4 regions of the Paenibacillus sp. FSL H3-0469 genome follow, and region 4 is predicted to be linked to each of the others. Evidence: riboswitches for the same ligand, from Rfam matches in the RefSeq annotation. Region 4 holds a riboswitch; each other region holds the start of a gene.
The links. A riboswitch is a leader RNA that binds a small molecule or an ion and turns the genes downstream of it on or off. The one in region 4 is predicted to bind cyclic di-GMP.

Region 1: linked by a shared signal. The riboswitch ahead of NSS83_RS25025 (PA14 domain-containing protein) and the one ahead of NSS83_RS23115 (transglutaminase-like domain-containing protein) in region 4 are both predicted to bind cyclic di-GMP.
Region 2: linked by a shared signal. The riboswitch ahead of NSS83_RS17805 (flagellar assembly protein A) and the one ahead of NSS83_RS23115 (transglutaminase-like domain-containing protein) in region 4 are both predicted to bind cyclic di-GMP.
Region 3: linked by a shared signal. The riboswitch ahead of NSS83_RS28705 (PA14 domain-containing protein) and the one ahead of NSS83_RS23115 (transglutaminase-like domain-containing protein) in region 4 are both predicted to bind cyclic di-GMP.

What each region holds. Positions count from the first base shown of each region.
Region 1 is NZ_CP150302.1:5,711,662-5,714,772, forward strand. It holds gene NSS83_RS25020 (sugar phosphate nucleotidyltransferase) at 193-1,566, shown strand; cyclic di-GMP riboswitch class I at 1,705-1,785, shown strand; gene NSS83_RS25025 (PA14 domain-containing protein) at 1,800-3,111, shown strand, end outside.
Region 2 is NZ_CP150302.1:4,068,429-4,071,539, reverse strand. It holds gene NSS83_RS17805 (flagellar assembly protein A) at 1-1,488, opposite strand, end outside; cyclic di-GMP riboswitch class I at 1,594-1,686, opposite strand; gene NSS83_RS17800 (isochorismatase family cysteine hydrolase) at 2,192-2,875, shown strand; gene NSS83_RS17795 (ABC transporter substrate-binding protein) at 2,901-3,111, shown strand, end outside.
Region 3 is NZ_CP150302.1:6,577,067-6,580,177, reverse strand. It holds gene NSS83_RS28705 (PA14 domain-containing protein) at 1-1,897, opposite strand, end outside; cyclic di-GMP riboswitch class I at 1,878-1,979, opposite strand; gene NSS83_RS28700 (MFS transporter) at 2,065-3,111, opposite strand, start outside.
Region 4 is NZ_CP150302.1:5,250,609-5,253,719, reverse strand. It holds rRNA gene NSS83_RS23120 (16S ribosomal RNA) at 1-731, opposite strand, end outside; gene NSS83_RS23115 (transglutaminase-like domain-containing protein) at 1,098-1,907, opposite strand; cyclic di-GMP riboswitch class I at 1,921-2,001, opposite strand; cyclic di-GMP riboswitch class I at 2,075-2,156, opposite strand; gene NSS83_RS23110 (class D sortase) at 2,283-2,936, opposite strand; gene NSS83_RS23105 (GtrA family protein) at 3,004-3,111, opposite strand, start outside.

The DNA.
Region 1 (3,111 bases), 460 kb from region 4:
GAGCTGTAGGAGCGTTAGCGTCCGCCTTTGTCTCCGGATGTTATCTGCTGCAAGCAATATAATCAACAACATCTGGAGACAACAGCGGCCGTAAGCCCAAAATTCCTTGCAGCGACCCTCATAACAGGCGGGATTTTAACACACAGCCGAAATAAGAAATACCCAATAACAATACGATACGGAGGGTTCACTATGAAACTAGTACTTCTATCAGGCGGCTCCGGCAAGCGGCTCTGGCCGTTGTCCAATGATTCACGCTCCAAGCAATTTCTGAAGGTACTGGCAAGTCCGGCAGGTGAACCGGAATCAATGGTACAACGGGTATGGAGACAGCTGGAGGAGAACGGCATGGCCGGGTCCTCTTATCTGGCGACCGGACGCAGCCAGGTGGAGATGATCCAGAGTCAGCTCGGCAGCGAGGTGCCGATCATCGTGGAGCCGGAGCGGCGGGATACCTTCCCGGCCATTGCGCTGACGGCGGCCTATTTGTATTCCATCGCGGGGGTGTCTCCAAGCGAGACCGTGGCGATTCTGCCGGTGGACCCATACGTGGAATCCTCCTTTTTCGAAACGGTGCTGCAGCTGGAGAACACCATGCTGGTGAGCGGGGCGAACCTGGCGTTGATGGGCGTAGTTCCCGAGCATGCTTCGGAGAAATACGGCTACATTATTCCAACCGGCGCAGATGCGGGAGCGAATGGTTATCTGCAGGTCAGCCACTTTCAGGAGAAGCCGGACCGTGTGCAGGCCGAGGAGCTGATCAGCCAAGGCGCGCTCTGGAACTGCGGGGTGTTCGCCTTCCGTCTGGGTTACCTGCTGGATATCCTGCAGCGCAAAGGATTGCCGCTGAATTACGAGGAGCTGCAGAAGCAGTATAAGCTGCTGTCGTCCATCAGCTTCGATTATGAAGTGGTGGAGAAAGAGGAGAACATCGTCGTGCAGCCGTACGCCGGATTCTGGAAGGACCTGGGTACCTGGAACACCCTTACCGAAGAAATGAGCAGCAACCATGTCGGTAAAGGCTTCGTAACAGCAGACTCCGAAGGCACCTGTCTCATTAACGAGCTGGATATTCCGATTACCGTGATCGGGGCGAAGGATCTGATTATCGCCGCCAGCCCGGACGGTATTCTGGTGACGCACAAGACCGAGAGTCCGCGGATCAAGGAAGTGCTGAAGTCTTTTGAACAAAGACCGATGTACGAGGAACGCCGCTGGGGTCATTACAAGGTGATAGATTATGTGAAATATGATGAGGGCAACGAGGTGCTGACCAAGCGGATTTTCATCAATGAGGGTAAAAATATCAGCTATCAGCTGCATCACAAACGCAGTGAAATCTGGACCTTCGTCAGCGGGGAAGCCAGTATTGTCATCAATGAGAAGATGCATACGGTGAAGGCGGGAGATGTGGTGCGGATACCGGAAGGGACCAAGCATGCCATTCTTGCTCTTACCGATGTGGAGTTCATTGAGGTGCAGACGGGGTCGGAGCTGGTAGAGGAAGATAATATCCGTATTACTCTGGACTGGGAGGATATAGCGCTACATCAGTTCATTTCGTAGGTCTAACTTATCTATTTAACCATTTGTTACAGAATCAAAACAGGTACTCGGAACTATTTATTCGGAAAAATTCGCGTTTGCTCTACAAAAAAATTGCATAAAGACGATAATTTACGGTAAGAGGGATTGATCCTTCCAAAACGACAAAGGCAAACCTGATCGAAAGACAGGGACGCAAAGCTATAGGGCCTTCGCAAGAGTGGCAGCCTGGCTACCGAAAGGAAGAGAATATTGTGAAAACTTACCGTAAGTCTCGTTTGCTCTGCGCTGTGCTGTCGCTGGCCGTGGTATTGTCTGCTGTACCTGTGGGACTGGGAATCGCCCCTTCCACCGTCAAGGCTGCCTCCTCTGAAGGAGCGCCGGTGAACCCTAACGCCTCAGCGGAGGCGGTCAAGCTGCTGAATAATCTGTATGGTATCTCGGGAAATGGAATCATTACAGGCCAGCATGACTATTTCGAGAGTCCGGATGAGCTGAGCAACAAGCTGAAGGGAACAAGCGGACAATACGCAGCACTGCATGGTTATGAGCTGGGAGCAATCGGTGGGCAGAGTGAGAGCGGAGTAGCTGCACAACGCAAAAATATCGTCTGGAGTGCGACGAACTGGTCCAGAGCGGGCGGCATTGTCGCCATGACCTTTCACCAGAATCTGCCGGGCACCAAGTACGAATGGTCCAATGTGCAGAAGTCAATCACCCAGGCGCAATTTAACAAATACGTAACCCCCGGAACGCCAGAGTATAATGCTCTGATCACCGATTTGGATAAAGTAGCTGTCTCTCTGAAAAGCCTGCGGGATGCTAAGGTTCCGATCCTCTGGAGACCTTACCACGAAATGAACGGCGGCTGGTTCTGGTGGGGGAAGAAAGATAATTTTACATCCCTGTGGAATATTATGTATGACCGGTTCGTGAACGTTCATCAGTTAAATAATCTGCTCTGGGTATGGAACCCGAATGCGCCTAATGCAAACTCCGATCCCTATCCGCGGACTTATCCGGGTGCGGACAGAGTGGATGTGCTGGCAGCAGATATATATAATAACGACTACTCCAATAAATATCATGATGATCTGACCAGTCTGGCTGGCGGCAAACCGATCGGCATCGGCGAGAATGGTGAAATGCCGAACATCTCGAAGCTGAAGCTGAATCAGCAGAATTACGTGTTTATGATGAACTGGGGCAAGATGCTCTACGAGAATAACAGCACAGCTACGATCAAGAATTTTATGAATGACAGCTACACACTGACCCGTGACCAATATAAGGCCTGGTCTGCTCCGGCGGCGGCTCCTAAGCCAACCGCAACGCCGACGCCTACAGCAACGCCGACGCCGACACCGACACCGACGCCAACCGCAACGCCGACACCGGCGCCAACCGCAACACCGGCGCCAACCGTTGCGCCGAAGCCGGTCCCAACCTCCGGTGATCCGGAGAGTAAGCCTGCCCAGAATGGCTTGCTTGGAGAATACTTCAAGAACATGACGCTCTCGGGAACACCGGTTATGGTCCGTAACGATGATGTCATCAGCTTCAATT
Region 2 (3,111 bases), 1.2 Mb from region 4:
GAAGCTGCTTAGGACACTATCCGTAATGTATCCGGTGAATTGCCCCGGGTGGGTGAACACCTCAAGCATATGCCGGAGCGGGTCTGTGCCGGAGCCGAACTCTCCGTTCATACGGCTCAGGGTAGCCTCAAGATCGCGGATCAGGCTATCGAGGTGGTTGTATTTATCCTCCAGCAGCAGCATGACCACCAGACCGTAATTCACCGATTGCTGCCGGGACTCTACGTTCTTGGCCAGCTGGCGTGCCGCCTCACGCAGTCCGTCCACTTCTATACGCAGCAGTCCTGCGAGGCTGTGCAGACGATGCTGCTGTACCCCGGCATATCCGGCGTACAGGCCGCTGCCGGTAACCTGGCCGCTAACATAAATACTGCCGGTGGCTATAATCGTAGATTGGCGGATATCGCCATAGACGTACACATTCCCCAGGGCTTCGATCCGTACAGATCCTTCCAGATCTCCCGGTACAATAATGTCGCCTGCGAACATAACGTCGCCCGCAGGCTCTGTCATCTCTCTGGTCAGCAGACAGAGCGGAGGGAAGTCGCAGATCCGGATGCTGCCGCTTCCTCCGCAGATGCGGGGTCTGCCTGTGTGGTTGGCTACGATATTACCGCAGGGAAGGAGCTTGGCATGATTGCCGGCAGCAAAGTAGATATCCTGCGGCGGGGGAGGGGGCAGAACCCTTCCGTCTGTGTCGAGGCCGGGAATGCCTTCCTCCGGCGGCAGTTTGCGGGCGAAGACCTCACCTGCAAAGGTAAAGGGAGCTCCCGGGAAACGGAGATACTCCAAGGGTTCCGCAGGCTTCTGAGCGGGGGATTCCTGTCCCCCAAGCATTCTGTTCCCCTCCAGTGTATGCTCCGGCAGCAGGAATTCCAGCCGGGCTTCCTTGCCGGGCAGCGGAGCTCTTCCTTCTGCGATGCATACGGGAAGATATGTAGGATTCTCCAGCTCCGCGTACAGGGCGGGAATGTTCAGGCTGCGCAGAATGAAACGGTTGTCCAGTGAAGAAATAATCTGTTCTATGGTGAGCGTGGACAGCAGCACCGCCGGGTTGGGCTGGGCACGGACGACCGCCTCGAAGGCGGCGGGACAGTTAACCAGATTCCAGGCGTACTTCTCTGCACGGTATAAAGTGAAGTGGACCTTGAGCTTGTCAGGCGATACGGTAATTTCATACTGCGGCTTCTCGCAGATCTCCCAGGTAATATAATCTGACTTGGTCACCTCGGTTGGCTCTGTAACGGTCTTCCAGTTGATCTTCAGGACAACAGGGTGGATCGCAGAAATGCGGGCGGGAGCGCCTCCGGGGAGCGGGGGAGTAATGAATATCTGGTTGTCCTGCACGAGGATAATTCCATTCTTATCTCCAGTTGTCCCGTCAGAAGTCCGGCCCTCCACAGAGAATGAATCCAGGAGACCTTTACGTTCAAGCATCAGGGACTCTACGAATTCATATCGGCTTGGTTCGATATCCTGCTGCGGCATGGTTGTAACCTCACTTTTTCGTATGATCAATGGCAATTCGTACAGAAAAAGAACATCATCAAGCCCGGAAGTCTTCCTCCTGAACAGCTGGCTTAAGTGGTCTCTATTGGCAGCCTGGCAACCGTAAACGCGGATTCTGGCGTTCTTAGGCCCATAGCTTTGCGTCCTGCCCTTTCGGGAAGTTTGCCTTTAGAAATAGATCAATGATATACATCCTGTAGAGGCGATGAATTGTGATCGACTGCAATCGACAAAAAGAATCATAAATAGTTCTTATGCGTCATTAACTTCTGCAAACAAGCTTAATTCTAGTACTTAAAGAGCTATTTTTCAACTATATTATGCCTATTTATCAAAAAACTCGAAATATGCAGCTCTATTTCGACAAAAAAACTGGTTTCCCAGCGCTTACAGCTTATGGAAGAGGGAGATGAGAAGAAATGCGGGTATTCAGCTGTTGGAACACCCTGGGCTTGGTAAAACCCGGACTGTTCCTTTTTAATAAGCAGTATTGCGAATGATTATGTCATATATGTGTTAACTATGTAAATAAACACAAACTTTCAGTGTATTATTTCGTAATAAAACCGAAGACATCACAAATTCGTTGTAATATAATCTAACTCATACCAAAGAAACGCGAGTTAATGTTAACTAAACTAACATTAATAGAGATAGCGACATCAGGAGAGGAGCATAAACCATGCAGATTGCAGCAACACCTTACATCTGGCCTTATGACGGGGCAGTGGACCCGGCGAAGACAGCGCTGATGATTATCGACATGCAGACGGATTTTTGCGGCAAGGGCGGTTACGTCGAGAGAATGGGTTATGATCTCTCATTAACGGCGCGGGCGATTCAGCCCATTCAGCGGCTGCTGGCACGTATCCGGGACATCGAAGGGTTCACCGTGATTCATACCCGCGAGGGGCATAAGCCGGATCTGTCGGATCTGCCGGCGAACAAACGCTGGCGCAGCCGCCAGATCGGGGCCGAGATCGGCTCCGAAGGACCGGCGGGGCGAATCCTCGTGCGGGGGGAGCGCGGCTGGCAAATCATTGAGGAGCTGGCGCCTGCCCGCGGAGAGTACATTATAGACAAGCCGGGCAAAGGCAGCTTTTATGCAACCGACCTGGACCTAATCTTGAAGAATAAAGGAATTACCCATCTGATTCTGACTGGTATTACTACCGATGTCTGTGTACACACCACGATGCGGGAGGCCAATGACCGGGGGTACGAGTGTCTGATCCTTGCGGATTGCACGGGAGCGACGGATGAAGCGAATCACCTGGCGGCGTTGAATATGGTTCAAATGCAGGGCGGGGTGTTCGGCAGTGTAAGTGATTCGCAAGCGGTGCTTAAGGCACTGGAGCAATACTAAATCATTCATAAACGGGGGAATTACCATGTGGAACAAGTCCAGAACGAAAGCACTGATGCTGTTAACCTCGCTAATGCTGCTCCTGACCGCCTGCGGTAACAATACGGATGCCGGAAAGGCCGAAGGACAGGGAGCAGAAGGCTCAGGCGAGCTGAAAAAGGTGGTGCTCCGGCTGAAGTGGATTCATCAGGCGCAGTTTGCCGGATTTTATACCGCAGTGGAAAAAGGCTTCTATA
Region 3 (3,111 bases), 1.3 Mb from region 4:
GGGTCTGTTGCTCGCTCTCCCACGATAAGCTGGCCTGAGGATTCCCCATATCATTAGCGTATTCCATCTTCAGGTCATATTTTTTCCCCGCTTCAAGCTGGATGGTGCCTTGCTCCACATGCTGCTTCGTTGTCCAGGCATCCACCAGGAGCTGATCATTCACCCAGAGTCTGACTCCACCTGACGTTCTGGCGGAGAAGGTATATTGATCTGTATAGTTAGGTTGAATTTGCCCTGTCCATCTTACTGAGAAATGCTGGTCTGCTATCCCCGGCACACCCAGAACAGGTGGGCCAGCCAAAGAAATAGATTCATCCACCTTCACGGCCTTCTTGCCCGTAAAATCATTGCCGCTGTAATACTCGGCCTTAAGGCCCGACAGAACATACTTCAACAATGTACGTCCAGCTTGCTCATTCCCCGTATGTATTATAGGTCTTTGGTTCGAGATGACATTTCCGCCTACTGCAAATAATCCGCCTGTGGTGATATTAAGATGATTATTCACACTGACGTTGTCCCGGACAAACAGATCTCCCTGCGCTACATTTAGTTCTGCCCTTGAATTATTGGAAACCACTTCTCCAATAGACATTTCTTCGTCTACATTCATAGTTACCATAGTATTGATATTCATATTGCCTTGTACTACTATCCGTTCCGCGGATAGATCGAGCGAACCATTGTTATAGACCAAAGAACCTGCAAACAATTCATTATCTACTTGTACATTGGAATTATTATTTAAATGCACCGTCCCCTGTACCCATAGATTACCTAGATTCTCATCTGGTACAGGGTTGATAACATTAACATCCAACTCCGTATTGGCATTTAATCCTCCACGGAGGATTAGCGACCCGTACACCGTTACATTCAGCTTCCGGTTCGTATTCATGCCGTCGACGATTACAATGACAGGCTGTTCTGCGCTTCCGAACGTCACGCTTGATTCTAAATTCAATTGTCCGACTGCAATAATTGCAGGCTTCTTGCCGCTGGAGCGGATAGAGCTTTGAATAGCTTCAATATCCGAATTTCCTATTGCCACTGCATGTTGGCTAACCTGCTGTATTTGTTGTTCAATAGATTCTATTTGTTCGCGGATATGGCGGGAGATTTCTACCTGCAGGCCGTTCACCCTAATAAAAGGCGGAGCGTTGTGTATGTTGGTCATGCTTCCCGATAGAAGAACTTTGTCACCAACAACCTTATTGGGTTCAAAGGGCATACTTATTTGAGGCGGTATCAAGGCGGGAGTGTATGTATTAACCAATGAAAGTTCTATGCTATTGAGAGCCGTCTCCATTCCAGCAGCATTGATTTGACTTAACGTGAGTCTTCCATCTTCGACAGCAACCTTCTTCTTGACTGTTCTATGCTGCCCTGCTTCAAGAGTGAGTCCGTCCATCACTTTGATATTCTCAACAGAAAGGGAGTTGTTGCTGCTATATACAGAGTCACCTACGGTTACCGAGACTTCATAAGTACCATTGTCTAGTGCAATTTCCCATTTTCCATCCGGATGGATTCGTGTAAGGCTACTTATGCCGGAGTCATCGTATGTATCTCTTGAGACTGTTGCATCGGTATGATCCATGTTCCAGCCGTAGGAGTATTGGTTTTTGACGCTAAAAACGGCTCCAGAATCTGCAAGCTCTCCGTCCTGTACAGGGGCTTCTTCGGGCTGAAACCGGATCCTGAGAATACTGTCCTGTGCGGAAATTTTCATCCCTGAGAATTCTACAAAAGGTGCAAGAATTTGAGCCAAAATGATAAAACACAGTACCTTACATATAAAGCTTTTCCTATTTGTCATAAAAGACCTCCGCTCATTTAACACTTCAATTAAAAAAGGGCGCAAAAAAACCACCGGAAAGAGCGGCCCGGCTACCATTCACAGATGGGTATCTCCCGCCCTGTGGTAAGGCCCGTGGCTTTGCGTCCCTGACTTTCGTACAGGTTTGCCTTTTTAGTTCTAATGGTTAAATTCATGCGAAATCATTTTGAATTCACTTCAAATACAATCTGTACTTACCTTGGCAATAATACCCTATATTTGAATCATATAATATTGTTATTTCTGTGAACATTTAAACCCAGCATCTTCCGCACCACCACCCAGCTCCCCAGCGGCGCCGCACCTAGCAGCAGCATAAGCAGCGTAATGGTCTGCGGAGATTGGTCCAGTGACAGCACGGCGATGAAGATCAGCAGACCAAGGAGGCGGCCGCTCATCAGGCTAAGCTCTCTTAGCACTACCAATTCCACGCGTTTGCCGGCGCTCTCCTCGGACACTCCCATAAGGTCGAAGCTGGTGGACAGCATCGGCAGCATGTAGAGCGGCAGGCAGAGTGAGGTCCCGATTCCCATGATCAGGAGGGTGGTAAAATTCACCTTCCACAGCAGCGGAAGAAGGAAGGCGATGAGCAGCAGACTGCCTGCCAGCATACCGCCGAGCCGGGCACGGGGCTTGAACCATCTGCCGGCCGCATAATAGCTGATCAGGGAGACGGCGGAGGTCAGCAGGGCGAACTGTCCCAGCTTGCTCTCCTCCTGTGCAGCAATGTAGACGAGCAGACCGATCAGGAAGGAGAATACGCCTTCCCGGATACCCTGGAACACTAGCGCCGCCGCAACTGGCCGCCAAGGACTGCGCCTGCGGGTAAGCTCGCGCCAGGGCTCCAGCCAGAGATAGGCTTCGCCGCGCGGCCGTTTGCGCAGCCAGAAACTTAGCACAGCAGCCACCCCATAGATACATAAAGACAATATGAATACCATACGGTAGCCTTGTCCGCCTTGCCAGCGGGAGATCATCCAGCCGGACACCCAGGGGCCGGCTATTCCCGTCAGGGAACCCAGCAGACCCATCCACCCGTTATAGAAATCGCGGTTCGCAGCGTCCGTAATCTCGAAGAAAACAATGTTAAATGCCAGCCAATACAGCCCGATGGATAGCCCGAGGACCCCACCCAGCGGCCAAATATAATGCACTGCTTCTTCGCGAAGCCACAGCACCAGCAAATAAAAAAAGCCCGATACGGCAATTCCCAGCCGCAGGGCATTCATTTTGTTATGTTCTTTCACCCACTTGCCGCCCAGCCAAAAGCT
Region 4 (3,111 bases):
GGTGTTCCTCCACATATCTACGCATTTCACCGCTACACGTGGAATTCCACTTTCCTCTTCTGTACTCAAGTCACCCAGTTTCCAGTGCGACCTCAGGTTGAGCCCAAGGTTTAAACACCAGACTTAAATAACCGCCTGCGCGCGCTTTACGCCCAATAATTCCGGACAACGCTTGCCCCCTACGTATTACCGCGGCTGCTGGCACGTAGTTAGCCGGGGCTTTCTTCTCAGGTACCGTCACTCCGGTAGCAGTTACTCTACCGGACGTTCTTCCCTGGCAACAGAGCTTTACGATCCGAAAACCTTCATCACTCACGCGGCGTTGCTCCGTCAGGCTTGCGCCCATTGCGGAAGATTCCCTACTGCTGCCTCCCGTAGGAGTCTGGGCCGTGTCTCAGTCCCAGTGTGGCCGTTCACCCTCTCAGGTCGGCTACGCATCGTCGCCTTGGTGGGCCGTTACCCCACCAACTAGCTAATGCGCCGCAGGCCCATCCCCAAGCAGCAGATTGCTCCGCCTTTCATTCTCTCCTCAGGAGAAGAAAGAAATTATCCGGTATTAGCTACCGTTTCCGGTAGTTATCCCAGGCTTGAGGGCAGGTTGCCTACGTGTTACTCACCCGTCCGCCGCTAAGTTTGAAAGGAAGCAAGCTTCCTCTCAAACTCCGCTCGACTTGCATGTATTAGGCACGCCGCCAGCGTTCGTCCTGAGCCAGGATCAAACTCTCCAAATTGGTATTTAGAAAGAGCGATTGCTCATTTTGAAACATCTGACGAGAATTTACATTCTCTAATTTGGATCTCACCGAAGTGATCTCCAGATACTCACTCGTTGTTCAGTTTTCAAAGATCAAGCTCGTTGTCAGCGCCGCTCACCACGCCACCAGCAACTCTTATAATATATCACGTTCATCCGAGCAATGCAAGCTTTATTTTTGAAATCACTTATTTAAGTAATCTCTCATTTCCTTTGCCGCTCAACAACGCTTATTTATAATAACCTATCCCTCTATTAAAAAGCAACCTTTATATAAATAAAAATAACCCGCTTAATTATTAAGCGGGTTATTCTCAGGTAATGCTATAGTTCACAGCTATCCTTAGTAGAATTTCGCTGCAGTATATTTGCTTGCTGATTTGACCAGTTCAGTTGATGCTGCGTTTTTACCCAGACCTGCATCGACTGTAGTATCAATCGTTACCCATTTGCCGTTCAGGAACACTTCATTCCAGGCATGGTATGAAGTTACATAGCTTGTATTCCCCATAACCAATTTGGTTGGAATACCTTCACTGCGGAGCATTGTAGCGAACAAGGATGCGTAATCGTAACAGATCCCTTTGTTGGTAGCAAGCGTGTTATCGTTGTTCGGAATATAATCTGTGCTTACGCTGTTAGCCAAAGAGTAATCATATTTCACGTTAGTTACGATGTAATTGTAGATAGCCTTAACTTTGTCTGCATCTGTAGTCAGACCCTTTGTAAGCTGGGCTGCCTTTTGAACGGATTTATCGGAAGAACTCCACTTTACATTCTGTACGGAGCTCAAATATACGGCATTCACATTGCTCATGGAGAGAGATACAGTCTCGGAAGATAGTACTTTGTACTTGTTGCCGGTAGTATTCTCAAGAACAGAGACCTTATAAGAGCCATTGCCTTGTTGCAGCGGGAACGTCTCGTTCGGTTTGGAAGTGTATAAGTTGTAAGTATAGCTGTTGTTGCCCTTGGTAATCATGAGCTTCATCTTCTTATCCTTAGGAACATCGTACGATACCCCGATAACCCCTTGATCAAGTTGTCCAACATTTAACCAGCTTGAATCTGCATTAGCGGCTTGAGCAGTGCCTGTCTGTACAGAAGTGACGATCACAAAAAGTGTAATCAACATTAAATAAAACTTCTTCATGGATAAAACCCCTTTCGGTAGCTGGCTGCCATTCTTACGGGAAGGCCCTTTAGCTTTGCGTCCCTACCTTTCGATAGGTTTGCCGTTATCGTATAAGCTTTATCTGTCCAATCTACTACCACATAATGACAGATTCTGAATTAAAACAAACAAAAAAAGCCTCTTCATTCGGTAGCTGGCTGCCATCCATGACGGGAAGGCCCTGTAGCTTTGCGTCCCTATCTTTCGATAGGTTTGCCGTTATCGTGTATTAGCTTCTGATAGTTCTATCTTACCATACCTCTATCTATTATCAAGACCCAAATTGCTAGATTCCACCACAAATATACTAAAATTTTATGTTTTTTCGACCTTTATCGCCTTGTCTTGATGGATTCAGGTCAGCTTCGCATGAATGATAAGTCTGTGGGTCGGGTTGACAAGCGGATCACAGGTAATAAGGGTCAGAATCTTATCATCATCCTTTCCCTTCAGTACCGAAATATCAGTAGGCTCTACAATAGATACATCATATACAACATATTTGTATTCCTGGCCGCTTGTAATAACAGTAATGGTATCCCCTTTACCGACCTCATCCAGTCTGTTGAACAGCCGCCCTGCCGTTCTTGACCGGTGTGCCGCAATCGCTGCATTGCCTACCGCGCCAATCGGAGCTGTCTCCTTCATATGCGCCGCAGCATGCTTCATATTAGTCTTGGTGGCGCCCTCCAGTACAGGCAGCTTCAGATCGATTTTGTCAATTTCAATAATGGCAGTGATCTTGCCTCCAACTTCAATCTCGGGCGCTGTAGTGGGCACCGGCTCTTCTGCACCAGACTCTTCCGCCAGCAGCTGGGTGACTTCCGCATAAGGCTTGCTCAGATCCTGGCTGGCAGGAGCGGTAGCCGAAGGAACGATTTCACTATAGGCCTGTTCGGCCTCTTCCAGCAGCTTCTGCTGCTGACGGTCCTCGTACCATTCGCTTCCTTTGGGGTAGAGCATAATCAGGACCCCGGCAAGTATAATCAAATAGGATAACTTCCGCATGACAATCGCCTCCGCAATATAGAATAAGTACTCCCGCCGCAGAATACGGGGAAGATATACTGTCTCTTTAGAATACCCATTTCCGGCTTCCAAAGAAATTAATGATCACTGTTATGAAGGTAACCAGCACCTTGGCCAGGAGCACCTGTATCCCCAGCCGGTCAGTCAGAAGATG